DNA from 3 places in the Martelella sp. FOR1707 genome. Region 1 is predicted to be linked to each of the others. Evidence: predicted binding sites of a transcription regulator. Region 1 holds the regulator's gene; each other region holds the start of a gene.
What was found. The regulator LexA, encoded in region 1, represses DNA repair genes until DNA is damaged. The targets are predictions, from matches to a motif close to TGTTCNNNNTGTGTTCNG.

Region 1 (10,903 bases):
AAAAAAATCTTGGCTTTCCAGAATTTTTCGCAGCAGAAACAGCCTTGCCGCATTATATCGGTATCACAACAAATGACGAGGCTCGATTATGGCGGAGCATGAAATTGCAGTGATCGGCGGCGGACCTGCCGGTATGATTACGGCGCTGTCGCTGGCGCGTGGGGGGCGCCATGTCGCCCTGGTGGCGCCCGCCCAAAGCAGCGGCGACCACCGCACCACCGCGCTTATGGACCACTCCATCGCCTTCATCAACCGGCTGGGCCTGTGGAAGGACGTCAAACCCGGCGCCGCGCCGCTCAAGACCATGCGAATTATCGATGGCACCGGCCGCCTGCTGCGCGCGCCGACCGTCAGCTTCCGCTCCGCCGAGATCGACCTCGAGGCCTTCGGTTACAATATTCCGAACACGGTGCTGGTCGAAAAGCTTTCGCAAGCCGTCGAGAACGAGGCCAACATCACCCAGTTCCGCGAGGCCGCAAGCGATATCGACATCGGCAAGGATGCAGTCGCGATAACGCTCGCCTCGGGTGACAGCCTCAATGCAGCGCTGGTCGTCGGTGCCGATGGCCGCAGGTCCAAGGTGCGCGAAAGCGCCGATATCGGCACCCGGCAATGGAGCTATAAACAGTCCGCCGTCGTTCTGAATTTCGAACACGGCCTGCCGCACGGCGATATCTCGACCGAGTTCCACACCCGCAACGGCCCCTTCACCCAGGTTCCGCTGCCGGAAGCCAACCGTTCCAGTCTCGTCTGGGTCATGGCGACGGCCGATGCGGAGGCCATGGTTGACCGCCCGCCGGAGGAAATCGCCGCGGCGATCGAGGAGCGCATGCAGTTCCTGCTGGGCGCGGTGAAAATCAATGGCCCGGTGCAGAAATGGCCGCTCTCCTCGCTGGTTGCAAACCGTTTCGGCAAGGGCCGGATGGCGCTTGTCGGCGAGGCAGCGCACGCCTTTCCGCCGATCGGCGCGCAGGGGCTGAACCTCAGCCTGCGCGATATCATGCGGCTTTCGCGCATGCTGGACGGCATTGACGGCTCGACCATCTCGTCACGCACCGGCGAGCGCTATGATTTCCTGCGCAAGTCCGATGTCTGGAGCCGGACGGCAAGCGTCGACCTTCTGAACCGTTCGCTGCTGGCCGATTTCCTGCCGGCGCAGCTCGCACGCTCGGCCGGGCTCTACGTGCTCTCCGCTGTGCCGCCGCTACGCCAGTTCGCCATGCGCGAGGGCGTGCAGCCGATGCGCGGCATCAAGGCGCTGTTTGCGGGATAACGTCAGAAAACCGGCATAAGTTATTGTTTTAGATGTCTTTAGACGCCGAATCTAGAACGGAATCGCATCGGCTCCGATCAACGCCAGCAACACGCCGAGCGTCGCCACCGATGCGATTGTCGAGATCAGGATTGTCGCCGAGGCGCGCTCATACCAGATGCCGTACTGGCGAGCGATGACGAAGACGTTGGTCGCCGTCGGAAGCGCAGCCATCAGCACCGCCGCCTTGACCCAGAGCGGGTCGAACCCGCCATGGACCATCATGAACAGATAGACCACCAGCGGGTGGAGGATCAGTTTTGCCGGCACGATATAGTTGATTTCCGCCGGCACCCGCCTGACCGGCCTCAGCGCCAGCGTGACGCCCATGGCAAACAGCGCGCAGGGCGCTGCCGCCTGGGCAAGATAATCTACCAGCCGGCTGAAGGCCTGCGGCATGGCGAACCCGGATGCAGAGACAGCAAAGCCCAGTGCCGTTGCCACCAGAAACGGGTGAAGCAGGGCCCGCAGCACGATATGGCGCACCAGCGAACGCCCTCCCCCGCCGCCGGCCGTCGCCATCACCGTCGGCGCGACGATAAAATGCACCGCGTTTTCGAAGCAGATGATCAGCGCCACCGGAACGGCAGCCTCCTCCCCCAGCGCCAGCAGCGCAAGCCCCGGCCCCATATAGCCGATATTGCCATAGCTGCCGGCAAAGGCCTGGATGGTCGTTTCCCGCACCCCGTTCTTCTTCCACAGATAGCCGATGGCAAACAGTAACAGAAAAACGGAATAGGTCGCCGCAAGATCGATCGACACGAAATCGAGCCGCGTCAGTTGCTCGAACGGCGTGCGCGAGACCAGTTTGAAGAACAGCGCCGGAAGGGCGGCATAGATGATGAAGATATTGAGCCAGGCGGTTCCTTCTTCGGGATGGCGAAAGATCTTCGCCGCGCCGAACCCGATGACGATCAGCCCGAAGAACGGGAAAAGCAGTGCTAGAATATCGGCCATGGCTCCGGTCGCTTGGTGGCGGGCAGCTAGCCGATGCGCGAGAGCACCGGAAAGGTCTGCTGAAACCAGATCGCCATATCGGCAATGAAGCCGAAAAGAAAGGCGACGCCGGTGAGAATCAGCAGCACGCCCATGATTTTCTCGACAGCGCCCAGATGTTTGCGAAACCGCGTCAGAAACCGCATGAAGGCGCCGGAGAAATAGGCCGCGATCCAGAACGGCACGGCAAGGCCGAGCGAATAGACCGCCAGCAGAACCGCTCCGTTCGAAACCGTCGCCTTGGTGGCGGCCACGGCGAGAATCGCGCCCAGCACCGGCCCGATGCACGGCGTCCAGCCGAAGGCGAAGGCGAGCCCCATAATATAGGCGCCTGTCACGCTTGCCGGCTTGCCGCCGCCGTGAAACCGCGCCTCGCGCGAAAGAATCGAAATCCGCAGCACGCCCAGGAAATGCAGGCCCATCAAAATGATGATCACGCCGCCGACCTTGCTCAGAATATCCATATACTGGCGCAGCAGCTGTCCGATGGTGGACGCGCCCGCGCCGAGCGCCACGAAGATCGTCGCGAATCCGAGCGTGAAGAAGAAGGCCGGCAGCAGCACCGCCCACTGGCTTGCCGGCTTGGCTTCGCCGCCGCCCTTCAACTGGTCGACCGAGATCCCCGCCATGTAGCAGAGATAGGGCGGCACCAGCGGCAGCACGCAGGGCGAAAGAAAGGACAGCGCGCCGGCCAGAAGCGCGCTCAGAAGGGAAATATCGCCAATCGACAAGAAACCTGCTCCAACACCTAAGAAATCGGGCGCGGGCGATGTCCGCGCCCCATTCCCGCGGCGACGAAAATGGCCGCGGAATGCGTCCGCGGGTCTTAAACCAGATGACCGGTCAAATCCAATCACCTTTCCGCGCGCCGAAAACCGCCGTATTATCGCTTTGGCGGCGAGATTCCGGGTTGACCTTGGATAAGACCCTTTCTATGTTCCGCCCACTTTCAGCCGGGCATCCGGCTCGGGAGAGCGTAGCTCAGCCGGTAGAGCAACTGACTTTTAATCAGTAGGTCCAGGGTTCGAACCCCTGCGCTCTCACCATTTGTTTTTCAGCCGGTTTTGATTTTCCTTCCCCGCTTCGTTAAAACGCGGCCAAGCGCCAGGCGTATCAATCTCGGGGGACCGCATGCCGCATATGTTCGTCAATCGACCGCGTCTTCATGACGTGATTGCCGATACGCCGGCTAAGCGAAAGAATTTCCGCTGGGAGACGATCAACGCGATGGCCTACCAGGCCGGTGGGCTGATCTTCATTTTCGGCAGCATCTGCTTCTTTCCGGCGCTCTCGGCCTATGCCGATCTTGGCGCCTGGATATTCTTCTTCGGATCGCTGATCTATCTGCTCGTGACCGGCCATGACCTGATCGAGGTCTTCGTTTACGCTAGGCAGCGCAACGCCCCGGAAACGCTGTGGGACAGGCTGGAGGCCTGGGCGGCGTGGACCTATGTCTTCGGAACCGTGCTGTTCGTGGTTGGCAGTATTTTCTTCCTGTCTTCCGTCGACCTTCCCAAGGCCGGCGCTTGGTGCTTCATCATCGGCAGCGTCTTGTTCGTGATCGGCGCGGTGATCAACGTCATCCAGATCGTCCAGGCCGACGATCTCGTCACCCTGCAGATGATGAACCTGACCGCGCTGACCTTCGTGGTCGGCTCGGCGCTCTTTGCCGTCGCTTCGATCCCCTATCTCTGGACGCTTGCCAGCGAGCGCGACGAAACCCTGCTCGATGGTTTCCTGGCGTGGCAATATCTGGTCGGCAGCGTCCTGTTCTTCATCGGCGGCCTGTTCAACTATCGCCGCGCCTATCGCGTCGTCGCCGCAGCACTCGGAAAGCCGACGCCCTATGCGCGCCACCCGCTGAAGCCGCTTGCGCCCCGTCGGAGGAAGCCCTGGGAAAAGTGACCGCTGCCCCAAACCCCGGCCTTGGTTGCCGATTCGCCGCGACCGGGGACAGTGGCCGCGAACGCGCAGCACAGCCCCTGCGTCGCAAGCGCTTCCGCGCACTTGCGGAACACAGTGAGAACATGTATATTCGTTCTGGATTTGTTTCGAAGGGCCAGGGGCAGGAAATGCTGACACGCAAACAACAGGAATTGCTGTATTTCATTCATGAACGGATGAAAGAGACCGGCATTCCGCCGTCCTTCGACGAAATGAAGGAGGCGCTCGACCTCGCGTCGAAATCCGGCATTCACCGCCTGATCACCGCGCTGGAGGAACGCGGCTTCATCCGCCGGCTCCCCAACCGCGCCCGCGCGCTCGAAATCCTGCGCATGCCGGACAGCGCGATCGGCCAGCAGCCGCGCCGGGGCTTCTCGCCAAGCGTGATCGAGGGCTCTCTCGGCAAGAAGCAGGAAGAGCCGAAGGCGCCGGCCAGCGCCAATGACGGCGGCTCGGCGGGGATTCCGGTCATGGGCCGGATCGCCGCCGGCGTGCCGATCTCCGCGATCCAGGAAAATACCCATCAGATCACCGTGCCGGCGGAAATGCTGGGCGCGGGCGAACATTACGCGCTGGAGGTGCAGGGCGATTCGATGATCGAGGCCGGGATTTTCGACGGCGACACCGTGATCATCCGCAATATCTCCACCGCCTCGCCCGGCGATATCGTCGTGGCGCTCGTCAATGACGAGGAGGCGACGCTGAAGCGGTTCCGCCGCAAGGGCGCCTCGATCGCGCTGGAAGCGGCCAATCCGGCCTACGAGACCCGTATCTTTTCGGCAAACCAGGTCAAGGTGCAGGGCAAGCTGGTCGGCCTGATCCGTCGTTACCACTGAAGGTGAGCGTCTCAGGAACCGAGATGACCGGCAGATATTCGCCGGAGCGCCAGTCATAAAGCCGGTGCCTGTTCCACGGGCGGGTCAATGCTCTGACCGATGTGCTGACTGAGATCGTCATCGGGCCGCAGGATGGTTTGGCTGACGGGGGCGGTTGCGCCTTCGCATCCGCGATGCCTCCCGGCAACGGATTGGCATTACCTGCCTGCTGATCGGGTTCGCCGACCCTGCCCGGCTCCGCGACCGAGCGCCGTATGTCGCCGTCGTCCATATCGCGACGGTCGGCCGGCGGCAGCGTGAATTGAAAGGCGCCGTGCTGGCGACGCATTGCTGGCGTGACGAGGTATGCGCCGGAACGGCAGGTCTGGAATCCGGGGCGGTAACGGCTGACGACGATATCGGCATTGTCGCAGGCAAGGCCGGCAAAGGCCGGCCGGTCGACCGTCATGATCCTGCGGCCCATCATGGTCGCATAGCACCACGCATCTTTCTTGCAGCGGAAGATGCCGGGCGTCCGGCCGGCTTCGGTGATCGTATCGCTGAGCGCCCGCGCGGCGCTCGCCATATCCGCTGCTTCGAGCCGCGCGAAACGATCTTCCTCATTCAGCGCCAGTACGCTTTCCTCAACAGGCGGCAGCGTCTCCGCGAGCGTGAGCGCCGTTTCCCACTGCTCGAACACGAAGGATGGCGGCCGCTTCGTGGTGAGCGCCGCGACATCGCCGGTGACGATCGCCACGAGATCGCCGTCGCCAGCCACCAGGATTTGCGGCGGCGGAGGCTCGGGCGGCCAAGAGATCAGCGCGAAGGAAACCGCTATCGGAATCACACCGAAGAGACGCAGACGCGTGCGCAACAACACGAGCGGCAGGAAGCCGGCGAGAAACAGCAGCAGAAACCCCTTCGGGGCACGGCCGGTGGTGAACGCGCCGCCGAGGCTATCGACCCAAGTCGCGGCCTGCATGACCCAATCAAGCCCCCAGCCCATGACGATCAGAAACGGCGCGTGGAGATTGAGCGGCATGGCGATGAGCGATAAAAGCCCGGCCGGCATGACCACGAAGGTGACCACCGGCATGGCGAGCAGATTGCCAAGCAGCCCGTAGCCCGCGATACGGGAAAAATGATGGATGGCGAACGGCGTCGTCGACAGCCCGCCAATCAGCGCGGTGAGCACGATACCGGAGGCTGCGATCCAGAGCCAGCGGAGCGGCCCGCGACTTTGGCGAAACCCGTCAGCGGGCCGGCGCTGCCATGCGCCATAGCCCGCGATCAGCGCCAGCGTGGCGGCGAAGGACATCTGCATGCCCGGCCCCACCACTTCGGCGGGGGTCACGATCAGGATCACGAGCGCGGCGAGCGCCACATTGCGCAGGCTGATCGCCGGACGGTCAAAAATCGCCGCCGCCAGCATCACCGCCAGCATGATGAAGGCGCGTTCGGCGGACACCTGCATGCCCGAGATCAAGAGATAGAACAGTGCCGCCGCAATCGCAGCGGCCGCCGCGATCTTCTTCGTCGAAATCGCCTCGGCCGCGCGCGGCGACAGCGCCAGTAACAGCCTGAGGCTGGAGAAGAAGATGCCGGCGGCCAGCGCCATGTGCAGACCGGAAATGGCAATGATATGGGCAAGGCCGGCATTGCGCAGCGCATCGAGCATGTCGTCGCTCAGCGCCCGGCGCTCGCCGGTGATGATCGCATTGGCAAAAGCGCCGGTGTCACCCGCAAGCACCGCACGAATGCGACCCGCAATGCCATCGCGTATCCGCTCGATCGCAAAACCCGCCCTTGCACTGAGCCCCGGCGCGGGCACAAGACCGGCATCGCTTGGCGGCCCATAGAAAAAGCCCACCGCGCCGATGCCGTCGAAATAGGAGAGAAACCCGAAATCAACCAGGCCGGGCATGACCGGGGCGGAAGGCGGCAGCAACCGGCCAAGCCCCTGAATGGCGTGACCGATGCCGACAGGCGGCAAATTGCCGCGGGCGACAAGCGTGACGCGCTCGGGCGGACGGTGGATCACGGGGTCGTCCGTCGCCGTCACCTGCACAACATAGCGCCAGCCGGTTTCCGTCGGCTCGCGGCTCTCGACGACGCCGGTGATATGGGTGGTCACCGGCGAATCGAGCATCACCGTGGCCCGCCGCGCCGTCTCCAGCGCCGCAAGCAGCGCACCGCAGAGAAACAATGCAATGCAGGCGCTGACGACGGGCAGCAAGCCTCTGCCATTGCGCAGCAAGACGGCCGCGAACACCGCCAGACCGCAATAGATGCCAAGGCCCAGCGAAGACGGGCTCTCGTCGAGCGAAAACCACCAGCCTATTCCGGCTGCCAGCGCCACCGGGACCATGAGAAACGGCCGGCCGAAAGCCTGCTCTTCGCGCCACAAGGCGGCAATATCGAACCGCCCTGCCCGGCCCGCGTCTCGCCCGTCAAAACCAGCCTCGCGCTCGCCTTGCGGTTGGCGCCTTCTGAAACGCGCGCGAAGCCGGTCGGCTCCGGCGCGCAAGCCCGTCGCCTTGTCTATCTCGCTCGTGCCTGCCCCGCTCCCACGCATCCACAATCGCCGCCCCACAACTTTTACATGTTGTGGCCAATGCTAATCGATTGCAATGCAAGCGCTGGCGGCAGAAGCAAAATTTTCCTTTTCTAAACCCCGTAAAACTTGCTAAACGCAGATATTACTCATCACCCGCCGCGCGGCTTCGTCGGCTTGGCAACACCTTGCCAATCCTATAGCTAATGAAAATCCCGATTGGCTTCGACAGCGTATTCGCGCCGGAAATTTGGAGGACAGGATGACGGAAACTGGAAAACTGCAACTCGACGGCAAGGAACTTGAGCTGTCGGTGGAAGAAGGCACATTCGGCCCGAAAGTCATCGACATCGCTTCGCTCTACAAGCAGTCGGGCATGTTCACCTACGATCCGGGTTTCACCTCGACGGCCTCGTGCAAATCCAAGATCACCTATATCGATGGCGATAACGGCATTCTGCTGCACCGCGGCTACCCGATCGATCAGCTGGCCGAAAACGCCGACTTCCTGGAAGTCTGCTATCTGCTGCTGTTCGGCGAACTGCCGACGGCCACGCAGAAGAAGGATTTCGACTTCCGCGTGACCCATCACACGATGATTCACGATCAACTCACGAGGCTCTTTAGCGGTTTCCGCCGTGATGCCCATCCCATGGCCATCATCTGCGGCGCCGTCGGAGCCATGTCTGCCTTCTACCACGACTCGATCGACATCTCCGATCCCTACAAGCGCGAGATCGCCAGCATCCGCATGATCGCCAAGATCCCGACGATCGCGGCCATGGCCTACAAGTACCATGTCGGTGAGCCCTTCGTGTATCCGCGCAACGACCTCGGCTATGCGGCCAACTTCCTGCATATGTGCTTCGCCACGCCGTGCGAGGAATACAAGGTCAACCCGATCCTTTCGCGCGCGCTCGACCGCATCTTCATCCTGCATGCCGATCACGAGCAGAACGCCTCGACCTCGACCGTGCGTCTGGCCGGTTCGTCTGGCGCCAATCCGTTCGCCTGCATCGCGGCCGGCATCGCCTGCCTGTGGGGCCCCGCCCATGGCGGCGCCAACGAGGCGGCGCTCAACATGCTGCAGGAAATCGGCTCGGTCGATCGCATCCCGGAATATATCAACCGCGCCAAGGACCGCGATGATCCCTTCCGCCTGATGGGCTTCGGCCACCGCGTCTACAAGAACTACGATCCGCGCGCCAAGATCATGCAGAAGACCTGCCATGAGGTTCTCAAGGAACTCGGCATCAAGGACGATCCGCTGCTGGACGTCGCCATGGAGCTGGAAAAGATCGCGCTGACGGATGAGTATTTCATCGAGAAGAAGCTCTATCCGAATATCGACTTCTATTCCGGCATCACCCTGAAGGCGCTGGGCTTTCCCACCACCATGTTCACCGTGCTGTTCGCGCTCGCGCGCACCGTCGGCTGGATCGCGCAGTGGGCGGAAATGATCGAGGATCCGGAACAGCGCATCGGCCGCCCGCGCCAGCTCTACACCGGCGCCCCGGAACGCGATTTCGTGGACATCTCCAAGCGCTGATCAAGGCTTGGCGAAAAGACAAAAGGCCGGTCCAGCGACCGGCCTTTTCTGTATCCAGTGGGAAGCAGGCGCTGCCGGACGGTCTACTTCGCAGAGCCCTTCTCCGCCAGAACATCCAGAACGATAGCCGCCGCACGCTCGCCGGGCGGGACCTCGGTCTGCATCAGCGCGATGACCCGCTCGAAACCTTCCATCATGCCGCGCCGCTGGTAGCTGTCCTTCGTCAGCAGCTCCATCCAGCGCGCCAGCGCGCCGGCGCGGATCGTGTCGTTGAAATATTCCGGCACCAGCGGCGCATCTGCGATCAGGTTCGGCAGCGATGCCGACCAGACGGTGATCTTGTTCAGCATGAAACGGCCGATGAAATCCGCCTTGTAGGCGGAGACCGCCGGAATGCCGGAAAGCGCAAGTTCCAGAACCACCGTACCCGAGGCAGCGACCGCGGCGTCGGCCATGGCGAACGCCTCCCACTTGGCCTCCTCGCCGACGAAGAGTTCCGGCTGTACAGGCCAGTCGGCGATTGCAGCGCGCACCTGTTGCTCGCGGCGCGTCACGGTCGGCAAGATAATGCGACACCCGTCATTGCGCGCCGCGAACGTCGCCGCGACATCGCGGAACACCGGAGCGAGCGCATTGATCTCGGACTTACGTGAGCCCGGCAGCAGCATGATGGCCGGCTTCGACCGCGCGCGCTCCAGACGGTTCTGGCGGCGCGCTTCGAGCACGCCCGGCTCCCCGGTAAGCCGATGGCCGACAAAGGTGGTCGGCGGGCCGCCGAGACGCTCCATCGCAGCCGGCTCGAAGGGCAGCACCGCCAGCACGTGGTCGACATAGGAGAGCATGTCCCGCGCGCGATATTCCTTCCAAGCCCAGACGCTGGGGCAAACATAGTCGACGATCGGGATATCGGGTGCTGCGGCGCGCACGCGCTTCGCCACGCGATGGGTAAAATCCGGGCTGTCGATGATGACGATGATATCCGGTTTCGCCGCGATCAGCGCGTCTGCGGTCTGGCGGATGCGCCGCAGCAATTGCGGCAGGCGGGCGATCACCTGGGTGAAGCCCATGATCGACAGCTCGCTGTAGTCGAAAAGCGAGTCCAGCCCCTCCCCGGCAAGGCCGTCGCCGCCGACGCCGACCAGTTCCACCGGACCGCCATGAAGCGCCTTCAGCGCCGCGATCAGGTTCGCGCCCAGTAGGTCGCCAGAAACCTCGCCGGCTACAATCCCGATTTTCAAAGCCACATGCCGCTCCCTTATGATCGAAGGTCAGGCTCCAGCCCATAGACAAACAGACCGGCTGCATCGGCGGCCCGCAGCGTCTCTTCGCGCTCGAGTATCAGCGACCGCCCGGCCTCAACTGCAATGCCGGCCAAGCCCGCTGCCGCCGCCAGCCGCACCGTGTTGGCGCCGATCGATGGCAGGTCGGCGCGCAGATCCTGTTGCGGCTTGCACAGCTTGACAAGCACGCCCCGCCGCCGGGCGCTGATGCGGCCGGACTGGCGCAGCGCCGCCACCCGCTGCAGCATCTGGTCCGTGCCTTCCGCGCCCTCAAGCGCCACCACCCTGCCACCGACGCTGACGGCGCCCTGCCCGATATCCATCATGCCGATCGTGCGCGCGGCGTGGGCGGCGGCCTCGATATCGCCCTCGGCCTCGCGATCCGGCGCAAGCCTGCCAAGCGCGCCGGCCTCGGCCAGCAGATCGCCGGCGATCGATTGCGCGGCCACCACC
Region 2 (10,903 bases), on a different contig from region 1:
ACGGCCGCAACCAGGCGGGGACGCATCAGGCGATGGCGCCGGTGCGCTCGGGCGTTGCGACGCGATAGGCGATGGCCTCGCCGATATGCATGCGCCCAACCTGGGCCTTGCCGTCGAGATCAGCGATGGTGCGGGCGACCTTGAGGACGCGATGATAGCCGCGGGCGGAAAACCGCATCTTCTCCGCCGCCTCGCGCAGCAGCGCAAGCCCCGCGGCATCGGGTTCCGCGAGTTTCTCGATCAGGTTTGCCGCACAGCGGGCGTTGACCGTGACCGCCTTCTCATCGAGCCCGGCAAAGCGTTCGCGCTGGGCGTTGCGGGCGCGTTCCACCCTTCGCGCCACCGCGCTGCTCGCTTCGCCCGTCGATTTCGCGCCGATCAGGTCGATGGCGCTGACGGCGGGTACATCGATGCGGATATCGATCCGGTCCATCAGCGGGCCGGAAATGCGGGCCTGGTAATCGGCGGCGCAGCGCGGGCCGCGCGCGCAGGAGTGGCCGGGCTCGCCCGCCATGCCACAGCGGCACGGGTTCATCGCCGCGACAAGCTGGAAAGCGGCGGGATAGGAGACGCGGTGGTTGGCGCGGGCGATCACGCATTCGCCGGTCTCGAGCGGCTGGCGTAAGGCATCGAGCACCTGCGGCGAGAATTCCGGAAATTCGTCGAGAAACAGCACGCCGTGATGGGCAAGCGAGGCTTCGCCCGGCCGCGCCTTGATGCCGCCGCCCACCAGCGAGGCCATGCTGGCCGAGTGATGCGGCGCGCGGAAGGGGCGGCGGTCCGACAATCGGCCGCCGGCAAGCTTGCCCGCGATCGAGTGCACCATCGACATGTCGAGCAGTTCCTGCGGCAGAAGCGGCGGCAGGATGGAGGGCAGGAGCGCGGCGAGCATGGATTTCCCCGCCCCCGGAGGGCCGACCATCAGCAGGTTGTGGCCGCCGGCGGCCGCCACTTCGAGCGCGCGCTTGGCGCTTTCCTGTCCCTTGATATCGGCAAGGTCCGGAAGGTCGTGCGGTGCCGCGCGCACCGCCGGATGCGGGCGGGAGAGCACCTGCGTGCCCTTGAAGTGATTGGCGATGCCGATCAGGCTCTTGGGGGCGAGAATATCGATGTCCGCGCTTGCCCAGGCCGCCTCCGGCCCGCAATCTGCCGGGCAGATCAGGCCCTTGTCCAGCGCGTTGGCGGCGATTGCCGCCGGCAGCGCACCGGCCACGGAGGCGATCGTGCCGTCGAGGTTCAGTTCGCCGATCACCATGTAGCCGGAGAGCGCATCGGCTGGCACGGCGCCAAGCGCGGCCATCAGCCCGAGCGCGATCGCAAGGTCGAAATGCGAGCCCTCTTTTGGCAGGTCGGCCGGCGCGAGATTCACGGTGACCCGCTTTGGCGGAAGTGCCAAGCCCGTGGCATGCAGCGCGGCCTGCACCCGTTCCCGGCTTTCGGCCACCGCCTTGTCCGGCAGGCCAACGATCTGCATGCCGATCTTGCCGGGCGCGACCATGACCTGCACGTCGACCGGAACGCCTTCGATCCCCTGAAATGCAACCGTATGAACGCGTGAAACCATGACCATCCCGCCCGCTTGCCTGTGTCTTCAGGTTGTAAGGATTCCATAACTCGCCCTTACATGCAAGAACAAAAAGAGAACTTTTATTTCTCCCTCGTGTTCAACGGGATAGACAGATCGCCAGCACCGCAGTAAACCTCGGGTCGAAAGCAAAGAGGGTGCCATGGGACTGACGACCGAAGAGCGGATACTGATCGAGCAGCACGTGACCAACAGCGCCAAATCGCCGGCGGCTGCCTATCTGCTCTGGTTTTTCCTGGGCTGGGCCGGCATTCACCGGTTTTATCTCGGCCGCATGGGGTCGGGCCTTGCCATGCTTCTGCTCAACGTCATCGGCGGTCTGACCGTCGTCTTCATCGTCGGCTTTTTCCTGCTTGGCATCTGGGCGCTATGGTGGATCGTCGATCTGTTCCTGATCTCGGGCATGATTGACGCCCAGAAGAACGAGATCCGCGCCCGCCTCACGCAGGAAGCGCTGGTCGCGCAGCGCTCATAGGCGCTTTTTCTCGATCGCATCCCACATCAGGCTGGCGATATCCGCGCCGCCGAATTTCTTGACCTCGCGGATGCCGGTGGGCGAGGTGACGTTGATTTCCGTCATGTAGTCGCCGATCACGTCGATACCGACGAGGATGAAGCCGCGCTCTTTCAGCGCGGGGCCGATGCGGGCGCAGATTTCCTTCTCGCGCTCGGTCAGGCCGGCGGCTTCCGCGCGGCCGCCGACATGCATGTTGGAGCGGCTGTCGGTCTCGGCCGGCACGCGGTTGATCGCCCCGGCGAATTCGCCATCGACGAGAATGATGCGCTTGTCGCCCTTGCGCACGGCGGGCAGATAGGCCTGGGCGATATAGGGTTCGCGGAACATCTGCGCGAACATTTCCAGCAGCGAGGTGAAATTGCGATCGTCGCGGGTGGAATGGAACACGCCCGCGCCGCCATTGCCGTAAAGCGGCTTCAGGATGATATCGCCCATTTCCTCGCGGAAGCGCTTGATTTCGTTTTCGTCCTTGGTGATCAGCGTCGGCGGCATCAGGTCGGCGAATTCGGTGACGAAGATTTTCTCCGGCGAATTGCGCACCCAGGCCGGATCATTGACCACCAGCGTCTTCGGATGAATGCGCTCCAGCAGATGGGTGGAGGTGATATAGGCCATGTCGAAGGGCGGGTCCTGCCTGAGCAGCACCACATCCATGGTCGAAAGGTCGACCCGCTCCGTTTCACCCAGCGTGTAGTGGTCGCCTTCCTTGTCGCGCAGCGTCATCGGCTCGACGGCGGCAAACACCTTGCCGTCACGCAGGCTAAGGCGATCGGGTGTGTAGTGAAACAGATTATAGCCCCGGTTCTGAGCCTCGAGACTCATGGCAAAGGTCGAATCGCCGCCGATCTTGACGGTGGAGATATGGTCCATCTGGACGGCGACGTTCTTGATTGCGGCCATGAAAGCGGATCCCGGTTGGTTTGAGGCGACACGATATTTAGTCATCGCGCCGCCCCTTGGCAATCGCGGGCTTTTCTCAGGCGTTCGAAAGCCGCTTCCCGGTGGCGTGGTCGTAGAAATGCAGCTTTTCCGGCAGCACCGCGAAGGTGAGTTCGTCGGCAAGCGGTATCTCGGGGGAGAGCGCCGCCGTCAGCCGCTCGCCGCCGGTCAGGCAATGGGCAAGCCGCGTGGCGCCGAGTTCCTCGACATAGTCAAGCCGCGCCTTCAGCCCTTCGCCGGTCGTCGGCTGCAGGTCCTCCGGGCGGATGCCGACGGTAACCGGACCGTCTTTGGGCGGCGCGCTTGCAAATTGCATGCTGTTGTCGCCGATCGTGAGCTTTCCGCCGGTCAGCTTGCCCTCGACTAGGTTCATCGCCGGCGAGCCGATGAAATTGGCGACGAAGGTGGAGGCCGGCTTGTGGTAGACGTCGAGCGGCGTGCCGATCTGCTCGATCCTGCCGCCGTTCAGCACCACCAGCCGGTCGGCTAGCGTCATCGCCTCAAGCTGGTCGTGGGTCACGTAGATCGAAGTGGTGCCGAGCCGCTTCTGCAGATGCTTGATTTCGCCGCGCATCGAGACGCGCAGCTTGGCGTCGAGGTTGGAGAGCGGCTCGTCGAACAGGAAGGCAGCGGGCTTGCGCACGATCGCCCGGCCCATCGCCACGCGCTGGCGCTGGCCGCCGGAAAGCGCGCGCGGCTTGCGCTCCAGATAAGGCTCGAGCTCCAGCATGCGGGCGGCCTCGGCAACCCGTTCGGCGATCTCGGCCTTAGGCGTGCCGCGGTTCTTCAGGCCATAGGCGAGGTTGTTGTAGACCGTCATATGCGGGTAGAGCGCGTAGTTCTGGAACACCATGGCAATATCGCGCTCGGCCGGGTCCATCTTGTTGACCACCTTGCCGGCGATCTTCACCTCGCCATCGGTAATGGTCTCGAGACCCGCCACCATGCGCAAAAGCGTGGACTTGCCGCAGCCCGACGGGCCGACCAGCACGATGAACTCGCCATCGGCGATCGCGATGTCGACGCTGTCGACCGCGCGCTGATCGCCGGAATAGATCTTGGAAACCTTCGAGATTTCGATTGCGGACATTATTGCTGTTCCTATTTGTCGCTTTCGGTCAGGCCCTTGATGAACCAGCTCTGGAAGATCACCACCATCAGGACTGGCGGCAGCATGGCGAGCACGGCAAGGGCGAAGGCCTGATTGTATTCGGGGATCTGGGAGCCGACCCAGACGAGCAGGATCTGCTTGATGCCGCGCACCAGCGTGTAGAAGCTCTCGTCATTGGTCATGATCATCGGCCACAGATACTGGTTCCAGCCATAGACGAACATGATGATGAAGATCGCGGCGATCATCGTCTTCGACAGCGGCACCAGAATATCGATGAAGAACTTGAAAGGGCCTGCGCCGTCGATGCGGGCGGCCTCCAGAAGCTCGTCGGGCACCGACTTGAAAAACTGGCGGAAGAAGAAGGTGCCGGTGGCCGATGCCAGAAGCGGCACGATCAGCCCGGTATAGGTGTTGATCAGCCCGAGCTTGGTCATCACGTCGTAGGAGGGCAGGATGCGCACTTCCAGCGGCAGAAGCAGCGTGGTGAAGATCATCCAGAAAAACAGTGTCGAAAACCGCGAGCGGAAATAGACCAGTCCATAGGCGGCCAGCATCGACAGCACGATCTTGCCGACCGCGAAGCCGACGCCGAGAATGAAGGAATTCATCACCATGCGCGCCCCGGTCACCTCGCCGGTGAAGCCGCCCTTGCGGGTCAGCAACTCCTTGTAGGTCTCGACGAAATCGCCGCCCCAGCTCACCTGCAGGCCGTTGATATGGACATCGACCGCCGTGTGGGTGGAAGTCATGAAGGCCACGAACACCGGGCCGATCATGAAGAATACGCCGAACAGCAGGATGATGTGATCGATCAGTTTTGTTCTGTGCATGGCGCCGGCCTCAATTGTAGTGGACGCGCCGCTCGATGAAGCGGAACTGGAAGAAGGTGAGCGCGAGCACGATGATCATCAGGATCACCGATTGCGCCGCCGAGCCGCCGATGTCATTGCCGCGGAAGCCGTCCATATAGACCTTGTAGACCAGCGTGATCGGGTTGTTGGCGGCCTTGTCCTTCACGATCACGTCGATGATGCCGAACGTGTCGAACAGCGAATAGGTCATGTTGATGATCAGCAGGAAGAAGGCCGTCGGCGCCAGAAGCGGCAGCGTCACGGTCCAGAACCGGCCGATGCGCGAGCGATTGTCGATGGCGGCTGCCTCGCGCACGGAGACCGGGATCGATTGCAGCCCGGACAGGAAGAAGATGAAATTGTAGGGGATCTGCTTCCACACCGCGACGGTGATCATCGCAAAGGCGGTGTCGAAATAATTGATCCCGACCTTCATGTCCCAGCCAAGCCAGGACGCCATTTTGACGAACGGGCCGATATGCTGGTCGAAGAACATCATGCCGAGCAGGCCCGCGACCGGCGGTGCGATCGCATAGACGGAGATCAGCAGCGTCTTGTAGCTGCTCGACCCGCGGATCACGTCATCGGCCTTGGAGGCGAGCAGCAGTCCGAGGGTGAGCGACAGGAAGGTGACGATGATGGTGAAGATCACCGTGAACCGCGCGACCTGAAGATAGTAGGAGGAGGTCAGCGCATCGGCGTAATTGTCGAAGCCGACGAAGGTCTCGCCGAACCCGAACGGGTCCTCCAGAAAGAAGGACGAGCGGATCGCCTGTGCTGACGGCCAGTAGAAGAAGATCACGATGATCGCCATCTGCGGCAGCACGAAAAGATAGGGCAGCAGGGCCGAATTGAACTGGACGCGCTTCATTTTCTGTTTCCTGTTGCGGTCGGGGCGACCAACCCGCCCATGCCACATAGACCCCAAGTCTTCTCGCCCCGGAGGGGAAAGATGTCGCGACAGCGACAGTGAGGGGGAGACCCACCCCGCGAACGCCCTCATGACTGGAAAGGCTGCATCACCCTCACTGCCCCTTTCGGGGCATCTCTCCCGCAAGCGGGAGAGAGTATCGGAAGCAAGTTCCATCACTCGGGTAAAACGCGACCGTCGTTTGCGACGGGGATTGCATTTGGCAAACACGCCAAAATCCGGGGGCGTTGGCCCCCGGATCGGCAACTTTCGTGTGCGATGCCTTAGTTGCCGGCGGTCTTGGCGAAGCGGGCGAGGAGGGCGTTGCCTTCCTGCTCGATCGTGGCCATCGCGTCCTGAACCGAGGTCTCGCCCGCGAAGATCTTGTTGTATTCGCGTTCCATCACTTCGCGGATCTGCGGGTAGAAGCCCATGCGGTAGCCCTTGGACCATTCGCCGCCCGGCAGCGAAAGCTGCTGGATGCCGACTTCGGCAACCGGCTGCTCTTCATACCAGCCGTCTTCCTTGGCCAGTTCATAGGCCGCGGTGGTGACCGGCACGTACCCGGTGGACTTGTGATAGAAGTACTGGATTTCCGGCGAGGTCAGGAACTGGAAGAAGTCGGCCGTGCACTTGTTCTCGTCGTCGGATTTGCCGGAAAGCGCAAAGAGCGCCGCGCCGCCGATGAAGGAGTTGGTGCCGGCGCCGTCGATCGAGCCCCAATAGGGCAGGAAGGTCGCCGAGAAAGGCATCTGGGCCGTGCTCTGCAGGCCACCGAACGAACCGGACGAACCGATCCACAGTGCGACCTTGTTTTCCTCGAACGGCTTCTGGTTATCGGACCAGCCGGCGCCGTAATAGCCGAAGTAGCCGTTGTCGTACCAATCCTTGAGCTTCTCATACATCATGATGTGCTCGGGCGTGTTGACGAGAATCTCGGTGCCCTCGACGCTGTCATAGCCGTTGTTGTTGGTCGCGAACTGCAGATTGTTGCGCGAAAAGAAGTTCTCGGTCATTTCCCAGGTCAGCTGCGACTGGACGAGCGGAACGTAACCGGCGTCCTTCAGGGCAGGCGCGATTTCCTCGAACTCTTCCCAGGTCTTCGGCGGCTCGACGCCGGCCTTTTCGAAGGCTTCGGTGTTGATGTACATGATCGGCGCCGACGAGTTGAACGGCATGCCGACGAACTTGCCTTCGCTGTCGGCGTAGAAGTAGCGCACGCCTTCGATGAAGTCTTCGCGGTTGAATTCGTAGCCGGCGTCGTTGATCAGGTCTTCGGCCGGAACGGCAGCGCCCTCGGCGTTGATGATGGTGGCGGCACCCGCATCGAACACCTGGAGAATGTTCGGCTGCTCGCCCGAACGGAAGGCGGCGATGCCGGCGGCGAGCGCTTCTTCATAAGTGCCCTTGGAAACCGGCGTCAGCGTGCAGGCATCCTGCGAGGCGTTGAACTTTTCGGCGATCTGGTTGATGACTTCCTGGTTCTTGCCGCCCATGCCGTGCCACCAGGTGATGTCGGTGGCGGCGAAAGCGGTCGACGTAGAAAGGCCGGCGGCGAGCGCGGCCAGAACGAATTTCTTCATGGTCAAAGTCCCCGGTTCTGAAAATCATCGACTGCGATGATTACCGGGGAGGTAGCCTTGCTGCATGACGGGCAGACGACGGTTTTGTTGCAGAATTGTAAAAGCGCAGGCCCGGACGTCAGAACGCGTCGGGAAAATGGCGCGGGAGGCGGCCCGGCAGGCAGGCGACGATGTCGTAGCGCTGGGAGAGGCGGTGAAAATCGGGCTGGCGCGCCAGCCATATATCGGAGGCCGCGCGGATGCGGCGCATGGCCGACGGCGTCACGGCATCGATCGCCACCTGCGTTTCCCGGCGCGCCTTGACCTCGACGAACACGGCAAGATCGCCCTTGCGGGCGATGATATCGATTTCGCCGGCATGGGTCTTGTAGCGGGTGGCGACGACGCGATAGCCCTTGAGACGCAGAAAGAGCACGGCCAGCCACTCGGCGCGATGCCCGCGCCGCTCGGCCTTTCGGCGGGCCTTCGGCGCGTCAGCCATCCTTTAGCGCCAGAAGCTGCTGGTAGAGCTCCTTGCGGGGCAGGCCGGTCTCCTTCGCCGCCTGGGCCGCAGCCTTCGCCGCCGGCATTTCGCTCGCGAGCCGCTTCAGAAGCGCGGTCACATCGGCGGGTTCGGGCGCCGGGTCCTCGGCCGGCGGGCCGATCAGCAGCACGATCTCGCCCTTCACTGTTTCGTCGCGATAGAGCGCCGCCAGTTCGGAAAGCGTGCCGCGGCGGAAGGTCTCGTGGGTCTTGGTCAGTTCGCGGCAGACGGCGGCCGGCCGCTCGCCGCCCAGCACGTCGGCGGCAGCTTCCAGCGTGGCGGCGATGCGGTGCGGGGATTCGAAGAAGGCGAGCGTTGCCGGCACGTCGGCAAGCTCCGCCAGCCGGTCGCGCCGCGCCTTGTCCTTGGCCGGCAGGAAACCCGCGAACAGAAAGGCATCGCTCGGCAGGCCCGCGCCCACAAGCGCTGCAAGCGGCGCGGACGCGCCGGGGATCGGCACCACCTTGATGTCGGCTGCAATCGCCTGCTGCGCCAGCCGGTAACCGGGATCGGAGACCAAAGGCGTGCCGGCGTCGGAAACCAGCGCCACCGTCTTGCCCGCGCCGAGCGCCTCCATGAGCTTCTCACCCGCCTTTTCGGCATTGTGCTCGTGATAGGCATAGGGGCGTTTGCGGATCGCGAAGCGGTCGAGCAATTTGCGGGTGACGCGGGTATCCTCGCAGGCGAGAATATCGGCTCCGGCAATCGTTTCGAGCGCGCGGATGGTGATGTCGCCGAGATTGCCAATCGGCGTCGCCACCAGATAAAGGCCCGGCGAAAGCGGCCGCGCCTCGATCGGATGGCCTACGATTTCGAACCGATTGCTGTTGTCTTCCATCACCATTGTCCCGGCATTTTCATTGTCCGTTTGACCACGGCGTGGGAGCGCTCGCAAGGGGCGCCGGACCTCAGCCTGTGATCATTGGGGAAGGAAGGAGTGAGGGCCCTTGCAATCGGGCCGGATTTGCTGTCATTTTGTCACCCCGCCTGCGGCGCATGCCGTCGCCGTCCGCGCAATGTAAGAGTGAAAGCGAAAGTCATGCGTATCACGCTTGAGAGATCAAACCTGCTGAAGTCCCTGAACCACGTCCATCGCGTGGTCGAGCGGCGCAACACCATTCCGATTCTCTCCAATGTGCTGTTGAAGGCCGAAGGGAACGATCTCGAGATGAAGGCGACCGACCTCGATCTCGAAATCACCGAAAAGACGGCATCGATGGTCGAACAAGCGGGCGCGACCACCGTGCCGGCGCATCTGCTTTACGAAATCGTGCGCAAGCTCGCCGATGGCGCGGAAGTGTCGCTTGCGACAGCGACTGACGGCCAGACCATCTCGGTCGCTTCCGGCAAGTCGAAATTCTCGCTGCAATGCCTGCCGCAGGAAGATTTTCCCGATCTGACGGCCGGCTCGTTCAGCCACGCCTTCAAGCTGAAGGCGAGCGATCTGAAGATGCTGATCGACCGCACCCAGTTCGCGATTTCCACCGAGGAAACCCGTTATTACCTGAACGGCATCTATTTCCACGCCATGGCCGAGGGCAAGGCGCTGAAGCTGCGGGCGGTTGCCACCGACGGCCACCGTCTGGCGCGTGCCGAAATCGACGCGCCGGCCGGCTGCGAGAACATGCCCGGCGTCATCATACCGCGCAAGACGGTCGGCGAGCTGCAGAAGCTGCTCGATGATCCGGAGATCGTTGTCGCCGTCGAGGTCTCGGATGCCAAGATCCGCTTCACCATCGGTTCGGTGGTGATCACCTCCAAGCTTATCGACGGCACCTTCCCGGATTACCAGCGTGTGATCCCAGCCAATAACGACCGCGAGATGCGGATCGACTGCGCCGATTTCACCAAGGCCGTCGATCGCGTCTCCACCGTCTCGTCGGAACGCGGGCGCGCGGTAAAGCTGTCGCTGGCAGAGGGCCAGCTCACGCTCACCGTCAACAATCCCGATTCGGGCAGCGCCACGGATGAACTGGCCGTCGGCTATGACAGCGAGCCGATGGATATCGGCTTCAACGCCAAGTACCTGCTCGACATCACCGGCCAGTTGACCGGTGACGAGGCGATCTTCCTGTTCGCCGATGCCGGCTCGCCGACGCTGGTGCGTGACACCGACAGCGAAAACGCGCTATACGTGCTGATGCCGATGCGCGTCTAGAAGGCAGCGCCAGCGTATTTCGTACCGAGTTGAGCTCTGGCCCTTTTCGCTTTCCGCGCGGGCGTTTTTATGCGAACTGCATCGCGGTGAAAAGAGATGAAGGAGCCGATGACATGTCTGCACGCGACCGCCTGATTGTGGGTCTGGACGTTCCGACCGTGGCCGAAGCGGAGGCGATGGTCGAGACCCTCGGCGATACGGTTTCCTTCTACAAGATTGGCTATCAGCTCGTCTTCGCCGGCGGGCTTTCCCTTGCCCGCGAACTGGCGGAAGACGGCAAGCAGGTCTTCCTCGACATGAAGCTGCTCGATATCGACAACACGGTCGCCAAGGGCGTCGAGAACATCGCGAAGATGGGCGTGACAATGCTGACGCTGCATGCCTATCCGAAGGCGATGCGCGCGGCGGTCGCGGCGGCGGCCGGGTCGCCGCTCTGCCTGCTCGGCGTCAGCGTGCTGACCTCGATGGATGATGCCGACCTGATCGAAGCCGGCTACGACGCAACCGCCGCTGAACTCGTTAAGAAGCGCGCCAGCCAGGCGGCCGAGGCCGGCATGGGCGGGGTTGTCTGTTCGGCGGCCGAGGCTCGAACGGTGCGCGGCTTGATTGGCGCTGACATGGCGGTGGTGACGCCGGGCATCCGGCCGGCGGGCTCCGTTGCCGACGACCAGAAGCGGGTGATGACCCCGCGCGACGCCATTGCCGCCGGCGCCAGCCACCTCG
Region 3 (10,903 bases), on a different contig from region 1:
AACAGCGCCTGGCCGTTTTCCAGCGAGGTCAGGATTGCGTAGTAGAACGGAAACAGCGCCTGGACGAGGATGACCAGAACGAGCGCGTAAAACGCGATGCGTTTGACGGGAGCGGGGATGGTCATCTGTCGCCTCCAAGGTTCATGCGGGTGGCGCGAATGAAGCCGATCGTGAGCAGCGCGATGATCAGGAACAGCAGCGTCGAGGCCGCCGAGCCATAGGCGAACTGGTCGAAATCGAAAAGGTTCTCGCGCGCGAACACCGACATGGTGGCGGTATTGGCGTTGTTGGGGGTGAGCACATAGACGATGTCGAAGACGCGCAGCGCATCGAGCGCGCGGAACACGATCGCCACCAGCACGGCCGGCATGATCAGCGGCAGGGTGACCTTGCGGAACACGCGGACGGGATGAATGCCGTCAAGCTTTGCCGCTTCATACATGTCCTTCGGCACCATCTGCAGGCCGGCGAGGATCAGCAGCGCCATGAACGGCGTGGTCTTCCAGATGTCGACGATCAGCACGGCGAGAAGCGCCGTATCCGGATTGGCCGTCCAGGCCACCGGCTCGGCGATGACGTGCAGTTTCATCAGGATATCGTTCAGGATGCCGAACTGGTCATGCATCATCCAGGCCCACATCTTGGCGGAAACGATGGTGGGGATCGCCCAGGGGATGAGGACGGCGGCGCGCACCAGCGCGCGGCCGGGAAACTGGGTATTCAGCACCAGCGCGATGATCATGCCGAAAATGGTTTCGAACAGAACCGAGAAGAAGGTGAAGCGCAGCGTGTTCCAGACGGCCCGCCACCAGTCGGGATCGGCGAGCAGACCGTAATACTCACCGGTCCCGTCGCCAAAGTCGAGATATTCGAGATAGTTGCGGAAGCCGACCCATTGCGCTTCGCCCGGAAAATCAATCGAGGCATCGGTGAAGCCGAAATAGATCGTTCTGACCAGCGGATAGACCGCGACCACGGCCAGCACCGCCAGCATCGGCGCCAGGAACACCCAGGCCGAGACGACGCGCTGTTGCGACAGGGTCGATTTTTCGACCGGTTCTGCCATGTTCCGTTCCCTTCTTCTCTTGCGAAAAACGGCGCCGCGCCGGCAATGCGGGCGGCGCCGTCTTGTCTTACCAGCCGTTGCCGCGAAGGCGCTTCAGCTTGGCTTCCAGCTTGGCGAGGTTCTGCTCGGCGGTGCCATCGCCCGAAAGCGTATCATGCACGGCGGTCCAGAACTCCGAGGAGACCTCGTTATATTTGCGCTTGGTGGCGGCGGAAGGACGCGGCAGGGCGTTCAGCACCACCGGCTTCCAGCGCGGGATGAAGGGCTGGGCCTCGGCCACTTCCGGATCGTCGTAGACGGCGGTCACCGTCGGCGGGCGCGAGGTCTCGATCGCGCGTTCCTTCTGGTTTTCGAAGTTGTTGAGGAACTTCACCAGTTCGATCGCCTCGTCCGGATTGGGCGAATATTTGGAAACGGCGAGATGCCAGCCGCCCAAGGTCGCCGCAGAGCTGTCACCTTCGCCGCCGACCGGCAGCGTGGTCACGTCGAACTTGCCCTTGACCGGGGAATCCTCGCCATCGGCCAGCGCATAGGCATAGTTCCAGTTGCGCATGAACACGGCGTTGCCCGACTGGAACACGCCGCGCGCATCCTCTTCCATGTAGTTAAGCACGCCCTGCGGCGCGATGGTGCCGACCCAGGACTTCGCCATGCTCAGGGCCTCAGCCGCCTCCGGATTGTTGATCGCGATCGAGCCGTCGAGTTCGACGATGCGGCCGCCGCCATAGGAATAGATCCATTCCTGGCCGTTGCAGGTAAGCCCCTCATAGGGCGCGCCCTGGAACACGAAGCCCCACATGTCGCCATTGCCCTCGGCCCGCTCGCCATCCATGATGATCTGCGCGGTCTCGGTCATTTCATCCCAGGTCTCGGGAACCGGCCGATCGTATTTTTCCAGAAGGTCGCTGCGGTAATAGAGCGCCGGGGCGCCGAGGAACATCGGCAGCGCGACGAGCTTGCCGTCGACGGTCTGCGATTCGACGGCTGCCGGAACGAACTGGTCGATGATATCGGCGGTTGCCTCCGTCAGGTCGACGAAATGGCTGGCGAGCTGCGGCGCGCCGATGACATCGATGCGGTAGACGTCGATATCCGGCGACTTAGCCGAAAGCCAGAGCTTGTACTGGCCGAACTGGTCGGTCGTCGATTCCGGCATGGAGACGATGTTGACGGTGTTGCCGGTCATCTCCTCATAGCGGTCGAGCTCCTTGCGCAGGACTTCGTTATCCTTGCCGATTGCGCCGTGTACGATGTTGAGTTCGACGGCGCCGGCCGATACCGACATCAGCGCGCTTGCGGCGAGCAGAACGCCCGTGAATTTTCCAAGATGTTTCATTGCCTGTTCTCCCTCCGGCCTTTGTCAGGTCCGGTTTTCAAAAGTTCCCGCGTCTGAAAGCCGGTCCATCGGGGGCCGCTTTCCTGTTGTCTGGGCAATCCGGCGCGCAGCCGTATCGCGGCCTTGCCGTCATTGCCCGCATGGCCGGATTTTGAGATCCGGCGGTTTCGCCTGTTTCGTCTCACGCCTCCCTTCTGCAGAAAATCGGCGAGGTCCAGGCCATCTGCCCGGTCTTCTCGCGCAGTCGCACATAGATGTTTTCGCCCTCAGCCAAGGCGCCGAGCGCGACCGCGCCATGCCATTGCCACTGGTGCGGCCGGGGCAGGGCGTGGAAACGGTAAGCGGGGCTGTCGATCGGGCCGAGATTGCCCGACAGTGCGCCCTCGAAGAGCTGATCGAGCGGAACGTCGAGCTGCTTGCCCGAAAGCCTCGCCTTCAGCCGTGCCCCCGGCGCGGCTTTCAGCCGTATGGCGAAGCCCTGGGTGGCGGAGGTGACGTTGTTGGGATTGGCCGCGGCCGTGACCGAGAATTGAACAGTGCCCTCTTCAAGGCTGAGCGTCGGCAGCCTCGCGGCCTCATCCTCGCCCTCCAGCGGGGAGACGATCTCCGCTCCGCGGAAACGGGGTTCGACGCCGGTGATCTCGCCGCCTTCCAGCGTGATGTCACCGGCCCAGTCATGGCTTCTGCCACGCGCGCCCCAGCCGAGCTCGACAAACAGGATGGTCTCCGTTTCCGCGCCGGTACCGGCCTCGATCGGCGCGGGGCTCAGCTCGGGCGAGATGCGCTCGGTCAGCGCGCCGTTGCGGAAGATATCGATCGCGTCGATGAAACCGCCGCCGATGGCCTCTATCTCCAGCGCGGCCTCGGGCGCGGGCGGTGTGATGCCGCCCTGCACGGCTTCGCCGATCGCCATCAGCAGGTGAATATTGTCGCCGGTCAGCGCATTGGTGCGGCGCGCGCGCATGGCCGAGAAGATGGCGTCACGGCTGTCATCTCCGGCATAGACGGCCATGCGGCCATGGCCATAGGAGCCGGGAAAGGCGGAATGATGGTCCGTATTGCCGACCACGCCGAAGACCGCGCCGCGCTTTAGTCCCGCTCGCATGGTCGAAGCGCCGTTCACCGGACCCATGGAATGCAGGTAGGAGCGTTCGGATTCCGATTCTTCCGCGCAGCCATGCATCGAGAACATCTCGACAAAGGGCGACAGTTCGGGATCGAACGTATCCCAGTTGATGCCGCGCGCGCCCTGCCGGTAGCCGATATGATGCGGAAAGGCGAGGGCGCTGTCGCCCTTGGCGGTGTGAAGCGCCTGCTTTAGTTCGGCCGGGCTATCGGCAAGTTCCGGTTCGGCGACATCGAGGTCGCCATAGACGATCGTGTAGTCGCCATGTTCCGACGAATGGATCTCGTAGCCGGGAAATACGGCGAAGCGGCCGGGATTCTCGAAGGCCTTCAGAACCGCGAAATGGTCCTTCCAGTTGGCCTTCAGCTTTGCAAAACCCTTGACGTGGAAATCGACGATATGGGCCACCTCCGGCACGTCGACCGGCATATCGGGCCAGGCCGCGTGGCCGGTGATTGAGACGAAATCGAGCTGTGAGGCGGCGCGGGACAGCGCATCCTCCAGCCGGCCATGGCCATAGGAGAGGGCGCAGTGATTGTGGATATCGCCGAACAGCGGCTGAAGGCCGAGCCGGTTGGCAAGCGGGGTCAGGCGTTCGGGAAAACGGCGCGTCATTGCGCAAACTCCTGGGTTTCCGGATTGACGGGCATGCCGCCATTTTTCATCGATTTCTGCGCCGCCAGGACGATCCTGAGCGAGCCAACGCCGTCATCAATGCCGACGGGCGGGTTTTCGCCATTCATGAAGCGGCGGAGCGTGCGCACGAGTTCGAGATCGGCGCCGAAATGGGTCGAGCTGCGGTCCGGGCTGGTGAAGCCGAGCGTGCCGTGCTTGCGGCCGTAATCCTCGACGATGTCGATTTCGCCCGAATGACGCTCCATCCGGATGCGGCCGGAAGAGCCGACGATTTCCAGCGTTTCCTGATCCTCGGCCCAGGGGCCGAATATGGCGAAGAACAGACAGGCCGATACGCCGTTTTTGTAGCGGATGGTGACGATTGCGTGGTCATCGATATCCGCTCCCGGTCGATAGACGCAGGTATCGTTGCGGTCTTCCGGCAAAGCTGCCTCGCCCCAGCTCGGGTTGGCGATGGCGCCGGCGCCCTCGAACCGGTCCACCAGCGTCTCATGACGGCGATAGGGACAGTCGCGGTCGCAAAGCGAACAGCGTTCCGGCGCATTCGGATCGGGCGGGAACACATTGCTGCGGCCGCCGACAGCGGTGACGGAAAGCGGACGCGACCGCGCCACCCAGTTCAGCACATCGAAATGGTGCGAACACTTGTCGTTGAGCGCGCCGCCCGACAGCGCCTGCTTGCGGTGCCAGAGCTGGAGGTACCGGGTATAGGGAATGACCGAGCGCAGCAGGATCATCTGCGGATCGCCGATGCGGCCGGAATGGGCAAGCTTCACGGTCTCGATCCACGGCTTTTCGTAGCGCCGGGTGAAGGCCATCAGCACCGGTTGTCCGGAACGCCTTTCAGCCGACTGAATGGCTTCCGCGTCATCGAGCGTCACCGAGATCGGCTTGTCGAGATAAACGCGCTTGCCGGCCGCAATCGCCGCCTCGACCGGCGCGCGGTGGGCATTGGTATGAGTGGTGACGATCACAAGGTCGACGGACGGATCCTCGACGGCGGCCTCAAGGCTCTCGAATATCCGCACGGCATGGCGGATGCCGGCCTTGCCGTAGAGCCCGTTAAGATGGTCGGCGGCATAGCCGGCACGGTCTTCCAGCCGGTCGAACACGCCGATGATGCGAAAGCCGGTCTCCGCCGCGATTTCGGCCATGCGCGAGCCGACATAATAGATGCCGCGCTCGCCGGCGCCGACAATGGCGACGCCCGTGGTTTTCTGCTGGACCGGCTCCTGGAGCATTCAATGCCTCTGAACTTGTTCTTGTTATCGGCATCGGATGCTATTTGAGTATATATATGTGTACAATAATTGATGTACTCAATCGGTGTGGAGATCGATCACCGATCCATGGCGGACGTAGGAAATGGGGAGATAATGGGTTTGCGGCTCCTTCGGCCTGTCGGCGATCCGTTCACGGATGATCCGCTCGAACACGGCGAGCTTCTCGTCATGGCTGTTGCCGACCACATCGAACCGGCCGAGATGCTCCGACTGAAAATCCGTGCTGCCGAGCATGATGACGCTGAGGTCGCGGCCCGTCTCGAGGCCGAGCCTGGCGAGTGCGCGCTCGAGAATGAAACCTTCGACGACGCCCCAGGCGATCAGCGCCGTGAACGGAAGCCGCCCTTCGGCATCGGCATGACAACCGATGGCCGCAGCGATGTCGTCGATCTGATAGCTGCCGGGCAGTGCGTTCAGCTCGATCAGAAAGCACTGATCCGGATGGGGCAGGAAGCTGCCGAGCAGGTGGAACTCGCGGCGCGCCATGGCGATCTGGCGGGCATGATGCGCTGACGTGAGAAACGCGATCCGCTCGTGGCCGCTTTCCCTGAATGTCCGGAAGGCGATCGACAGCGCCTCGCGCCAGTTGGTGCCGATAGCGTCAACATCGATGCCGGTGGCCGACACGCCATCGATGACGATATGGTCGGCCTGCCGGTGAAGCGCTGCCAGGAACGCGACCGTCAGGATCTCGAAATTCACCTGAATGAGGCAGGCGCGGAACCGCCCGATCCGTTCCAGCACGTCGATCGCCTGGGCGTCGCTTGAAAAGCCGAGCTGCAACACCGAAAAGCCGGCGGACTTTATCCGGGTCGCGACCTCCTGCAGCGTCACCCGCGCCAGCCTGCTGTCGGAATTGCGGTAGAGGATCAGGAGATCCGCGGCATAGCTGTCGGGCGCCTTCTCCTCGCTCTTGCCGCCGACCACGATGCCCGCGCCGGGGCGGGCAATCAGGCGGCCGTCTTCGAGAAACGGCTTCAGCGCCGCCTCCACGGTGCGTTGCGCCGTTCCGAATTCGCGCATCAGATGGCGAACGGTCGGAAGCCTTTCGCCGGGCGATGCCTTGTCGATCCGCTCTTCCGCCCACCGACCGATCGCGGCGACGACCTGCTTGGTCTTGTTCTGCATCCGGGTATTATGAGTATAATTTATACCCGACGCAAGTCCGACCACAGTTTGGGATTGCTTTCGATCGGGGCTATCCGAAAAGGCAAAATCGGGTTCGTCTGTCGCGCTTTCGCGGCCGACGGCTTTGGGCGAAGTCTTCAGCCTTGTCGAGCCCGGATTACGGCGCCGGGAGCGTACGCATGGCGGATCGAGTTGAGCATGAAACCTGAATACAGGTGCCGGAGAGCGGCCTCGCTCGAGTTTTTTCAGGAACGGACTTCTATCAATATAGTACATATTTTCAGATGCTTGCCCGGATTCCGAGTCTCTCCGTGCGCTGTGGTCCGTCTTCGCCGGCAATAAACCGGCTTGCAAAGAGAACAAAAATAGAACATAAAAGGACTATAAGCAAAACGGAGGCAATCATGACCGATATTCTGCGTGACATCGCGGCTTTCTTCTCAGTCAGCCTGTTCCTGGCCAGCATGGCGTTGATCGTGAGCTCGCTATAGGTTTCTGTGCATTGCGAGACGAGCGTTTGCACCGGCGTTGCTCGCCTGCCAAAATCGGGTGGCGTATCTGATTTGGCGGCGATGAAGGAGTGATCTCGAGATGCAGGCTGAAGGCAAAGAGCAGGCGGTTCGTTTCGTGCATTTGCGCGTTCACTCGGCTTATTCGCTGCTCGAGGGCGCACTGCCGCTGAAGACGGTGATGAAGCTCGCCGTGGCCGACAGGCAGCCTGCAATTGCGGTGACCGATACAAATAATCTCTTCTGCGCCCTGGAGTTTTCCCAGAAGGCCGTGGGCGAGGGGCTCCAGCCGATCATCGGCTGCCAGTTGTCGATCGATATGGAGGATGGCGGCGACGGCGAGCGCCGCAGCGGCGGGCATCTGCCGCCGAAGAAACCTTCGATCGTGCTGCTCGCCGCCGATCCGACCGGCTATGCCAATCTGATGCATCTTGTCAGTGAGGCCTATCTCGGCGGAGAGGGGCATGACAGCACATATATAACGAAGTCATGGCTCAGCGCGCATTCGGACGGTTTGATCGCGCTCACCGGCGGGCGGACCGGGCCGATCGACGAGGCCGTTATTTCCGGCTTCGAGGCGAAGGCCGCCGAAAGGCTCGCATTCCTGAAATCCGCTTTCGGTGACCGGCTCTATGTCGAAGTTCAGCGGCACGGCAACTTCGACGTCCAGCACGAGCGTCGGGTCATCGCTCTCGCTTATGAACTCGATCTGCCGCTGGTTGCGACCAACGAGGCGTTTTTCCCGACCCGCGATGATTTCGAGGCGCATGATGCGCTGATGGCGGTGGCGCACAACGCTATTGTATCGGATGATCGCCGTTTCAGACTGACGCCGGATCACTATCTGAAGTCGCAGGATGAAATGGCGGAGTTGTTTGCCGATCTGCCCGAGGCGATCGAAAACACCGTGGAGATCGCGCGCCGATGCAGCTTCGTACTCGATACCCGCATGCCCATTCTGCCGCGCTTCACCGGCGCGTCAGATGATCCCGAGGAGGCGGAGCGGGCGGAAGCCGCGGAGCTGCGCCGGCAGGCGCGCGAGGGGCTGGAGGCGAGGCTTGCCCATGTGGGCATGAGCCCGGGCCATACGCGCGAGGACTATTTCGAGCGTCTTGACTACGAACTCGGCGTGATCGAAGGCATGAAGTTTCCGGGCTACTTCCTGATCGTTGCCGACTTCATCAAATGGTCGAAGGAGCGCGATATACCGGTCGGGCCCGGCCGCGGCTCCGGCGCGGGCTCGCTGGTCGCCTACGCCCTGACGATCACGGATGTGGATCCCCTGCGTTTCTCGCTGCTGTTCGAACGCTTCCTCAATCCCGAACGCGTGTCGATGCCGGACTTCGATATCGACTTCTGCCAGGACCGGCGTGAGGAAGTCATCCGCTACGTGCAGGAGAAATACGGCCGCGCGCAGGTTGCCCAGATCATCACCTTCGGTTCGCTGCAGGCCCGCGCGGCGCTGCGCGATGTCGGCAGGGTGCTCGAGATGCCCTATGGCCAGGTCGACCGTATTTCCAAGCTCGTTCCCAATAATCCCGCCAATCCCGTGACGCTCGCTCAGGCGATCGAGGACGAACCCAAATTCCAGGAGGCCGCGGAAGAGGAGCCGATCGTCGGGCGGTTGCTGGCGATCGCACAGAAGATCGAGGGCCTCTATCGCCATGCCTCGACACATGCTGCGGGCATCGTTATCGGCGACCGTTCATTGTCGCAACTCGTGCCGATGTATCGCGATCCGCGCTCCGACATGCCGGTTACCCAGTTCAATATGAAATGGGTGGAGCAGGCCGGCCTTGTGAAGTTCGACTTTCTGGGGCTGAAGACGCTGACGGTGTTGAAGACCGCAGTCGACTTCATTGCTCGCCGCGGAATCACGGTCGATCTTTCGCTCGTCCCGTTGGATGATGCCGAATCTTACGAGATGCTGGCGCGCGGCGAGACGGTCGGCGTGTTCCAGGTGGAAAGCGCGGGCATGCGCAAGGCGCTGATCGGTATGCGACCCGACCGCATCGAGGATCTGATCGCGCTGGTGGCGCTCTATCGTCCCGGCCCGATGGAAAACATCCCGGTCTATAATGCCCGCAAGCATAATGAGGAGGAGATCGAGTCTATCCATCCGCTGATCGACCCGCTGCTGGCCGAGACCCAGGGCGTGATCATCTATCAGGAACAGGTGATGCAGGTGGCGCAGGTGCTGGCGGGCTATTCGCTCGGCGAAGCCGACCTTCTGCGCCGCGCCATGGGCAAGAAGATCAAGGAGCAGATGGACAAGCAGCGGGTTCGCTTTGTCGATGGCGCGGTGGAAAAGGGCGTCAAGAAGCAGCGGGCCAACGAGATTTTCGATCTCTTGGCGAAATTCGCCAATTACGGCTTTAACAAGTCCCACGCCGCCGCCTATGCGATCGTGTCCTATCATACGGCCTTCCTGAAGGCGCATTATCCGGTCGAGTTCCTTGCAGCGTCGATGACGCTTGATATGGCCAATACCGAAAAACTGAACGATTTTCGTCATGATGCAAAGCGCCTCGGCATCGAGGTCGTCGCTCCCTCGGTGCAGACCAGTTACCGGCATTTCGAGCCGGGCGAAGGGCGGATCTTCTATGCGCTCGCGGCGATCAAGGGCGTGGGCGAGGCAGCGGTCGACCATATTGTTACGGTCAGAGGGGACCGGGCGTTCGATAGCCTGGAGGATTTCGCGCGGCGGATCGATCCGAAACTCGTCAACCGCAGAGTGCTCGAAAGCCTGATTTGCGCGGGCGCCTTTGATTGCTTTGGCAAGGATCGCGCCGCACTTCTGGCCGGGCTCGATCGCATCATCGGCCTGGCGCAGCGCAGCCAGGATGACAAGACCAGCGGCCAGGCGGACATTTTCGGCAGCGCCGGCGACCTGCCCCAGATCACGCTGCCGGATTATACCCCGATGCCGGATTCGGAGCGGCTGATGCGGGAGTTCCAGATGCTGGGCTTTTATCAGACCGCGCATCCGCTTGACGCCTATGCCGATATATTGTCGCGCATGCGCGTCCAGAGCTTCGCCGATTTCTCGCTTTCGGTGAAGAATGGCGCCGGCCGCGGGCGCCTGGCCGGCACGGTCGTGGCCAAGCAGGAGCGCAAGACCCGCACGGGCAACCGTATGGGCATCATCACGCTTTCGGATGCGACCGGCCAGTTCGAGGCGGTGCTGTTCTCCGAGATGCTTTATCAGTACCGCGATCTCCTGGAGCCGGGAACTTCCGTTGTCATCACCGTGGCGGCCGATGTCCGTCCCGAAGGCATTGGCATGCGGATACAGACGGTCCAGTCGCTGGAGGAAGAGGCGGTGCGCCAGCAGAGCGCGATGCGCGTCTACCTGCGCGATGATTCGCCGTTGGCGTCGCTTTCCAGGCATCTGAACACCAGCGGAGACGGAATCGTGTCCTTCGTGGTCATCCAGAACGAGGGGCTGCGCGAGGTGGAGGTCGAGCTGCCGGGCAAGTATAGGCTCTCCCCGGAAGTGGCGTCAGCCATGCGCGCGGTATCGGGCGTGGTCGACGTCGAACTCGTTTAGCTCTCTTAGGAGCAGAAAGCTGGTCCGATTCGCTTTTGCGGCGGTGGAATGCAGGTCTCCGCTTCGTTCTTTTGCGGATATTGGGCGCGTTTTCACGTTGAAGTCGCGGAATATGCGCCGTCTTTATTGCGTTCGAACTGTCGTGGCTGGGTGGAATCGCCCCGTTGGCGCTTGTTTTCTTTACCTTTTGTAAAGATTTGACCGCCTCACAGCCCCAACTTGTTGCGTATCGGCAACAGCAAGCCGGTAAGGAAGCCTCGGCGGCGGCT

Region 2: the regulator LexA is predicted to act here: its motif matches at 1,629-1,646, upstream of V6765_RS19685 (YifB family Mg chelatase-like AAA ATPase).
Region 3: the regulator LexA is predicted to act here: its motif matches at 6,931-6,948, upstream of dnaE (DNA polymerase III subunit alpha).

The regions. Positions count from the first base shown of each region.
Region 1 is NZ_JBAKFP010000010.1:80,106-91,008, forward strand. It holds gene V6765_RS22580 (UbiH/UbiF family hydroxylase) at 89-1,273, shown strand; gene V6765_RS22585 (AEC family transporter) at 1,325-2,269, opposite strand; gene V6765_RS22590 (cytochrome c biogenesis CcdA family protein) at 2,296-3,039, opposite strand; tRNA gene V6765_RS22595 (tRNA-Lys) at 3,279-3,354, shown strand; gene V6765_RS22600 (YrhK family protein) at 3,440-4,213, shown strand; gene lexA (transcriptional repressor LexA) at 4,381-5,088, shown strand; gene V6765_RS22610 (ComEC/Rec2 family competence protein) at 5,042-7,594, opposite strand; gene gltA (citrate synthase) at 7,884-9,170, shown strand; gene lpxB (lipid-A-disaccharide synthase) at 9,254-10,414, opposite strand; gene V6765_RS22625 (LpxI family protein) at 10,426-10,903, opposite strand, start outside.
Region 2 is NZ_JBAKFP010000007.1:242,003-252,905, forward strand. It holds gene V6765_RS19685 (YifB family Mg chelatase-like AAA ATPase) at 26-1,564, opposite strand; gene V6765_RS19690 (TM2 domain-containing protein) at 1,728-2,060, shown strand; gene gshB (glutathione synthase) at 2,055-3,002, opposite strand; gene V6765_RS19700 (sn-glycerol-3-phosphate import ATP-binding protein UgpC) at 3,079-4,131, opposite strand; gene V6765_RS19705 (ABC transporter permease subunit) at 4,143-4,985, opposite strand; gene V6765_RS19710 (ABC transporter permease subunit) at 4,996-5,877, opposite strand; gene V6765_RS19715 (extracellular solute-binding protein) at 6,201-7,499, opposite strand; gene V6765_RS19720 (YraN family protein) at 7,618-7,980, opposite strand; gene rsmI (16S rRNA (cytidine(1402)-2'-O)-methyltransferase) at 7,973-8,866, opposite strand; gene dnaN (DNA polymerase III subunit beta) at 9,062-10,180, shown strand; gene pyrF (orotidine-5'-phosphate decarboxylase) at 10,294-10,903, shown strand, end outside.
Region 3 is NZ_JBAKFP010000003.1:615,268-626,170, forward strand. It holds gene V6765_RS10730 (carbohydrate ABC transporter permease) at 1-125, opposite strand, end outside; gene V6765_RS10735 (carbohydrate ABC transporter permease) at 122-1,066, opposite strand; gene V6765_RS10740 (ABC transporter substrate-binding protein) at 1,134-2,402, opposite strand; gene V6765_RS10745 (hypothetical protein) at 2,584-4,143, opposite strand; gene V6765_RS10750 (Gfo/Idh/MocA family protein) at 4,140-5,405, opposite strand; gene V6765_RS10755 (GntR family transcriptional regulator) at 5,484-6,575, opposite strand; gene dnaE (DNA polymerase III subunit alpha) at 7,167-10,634, shown strand.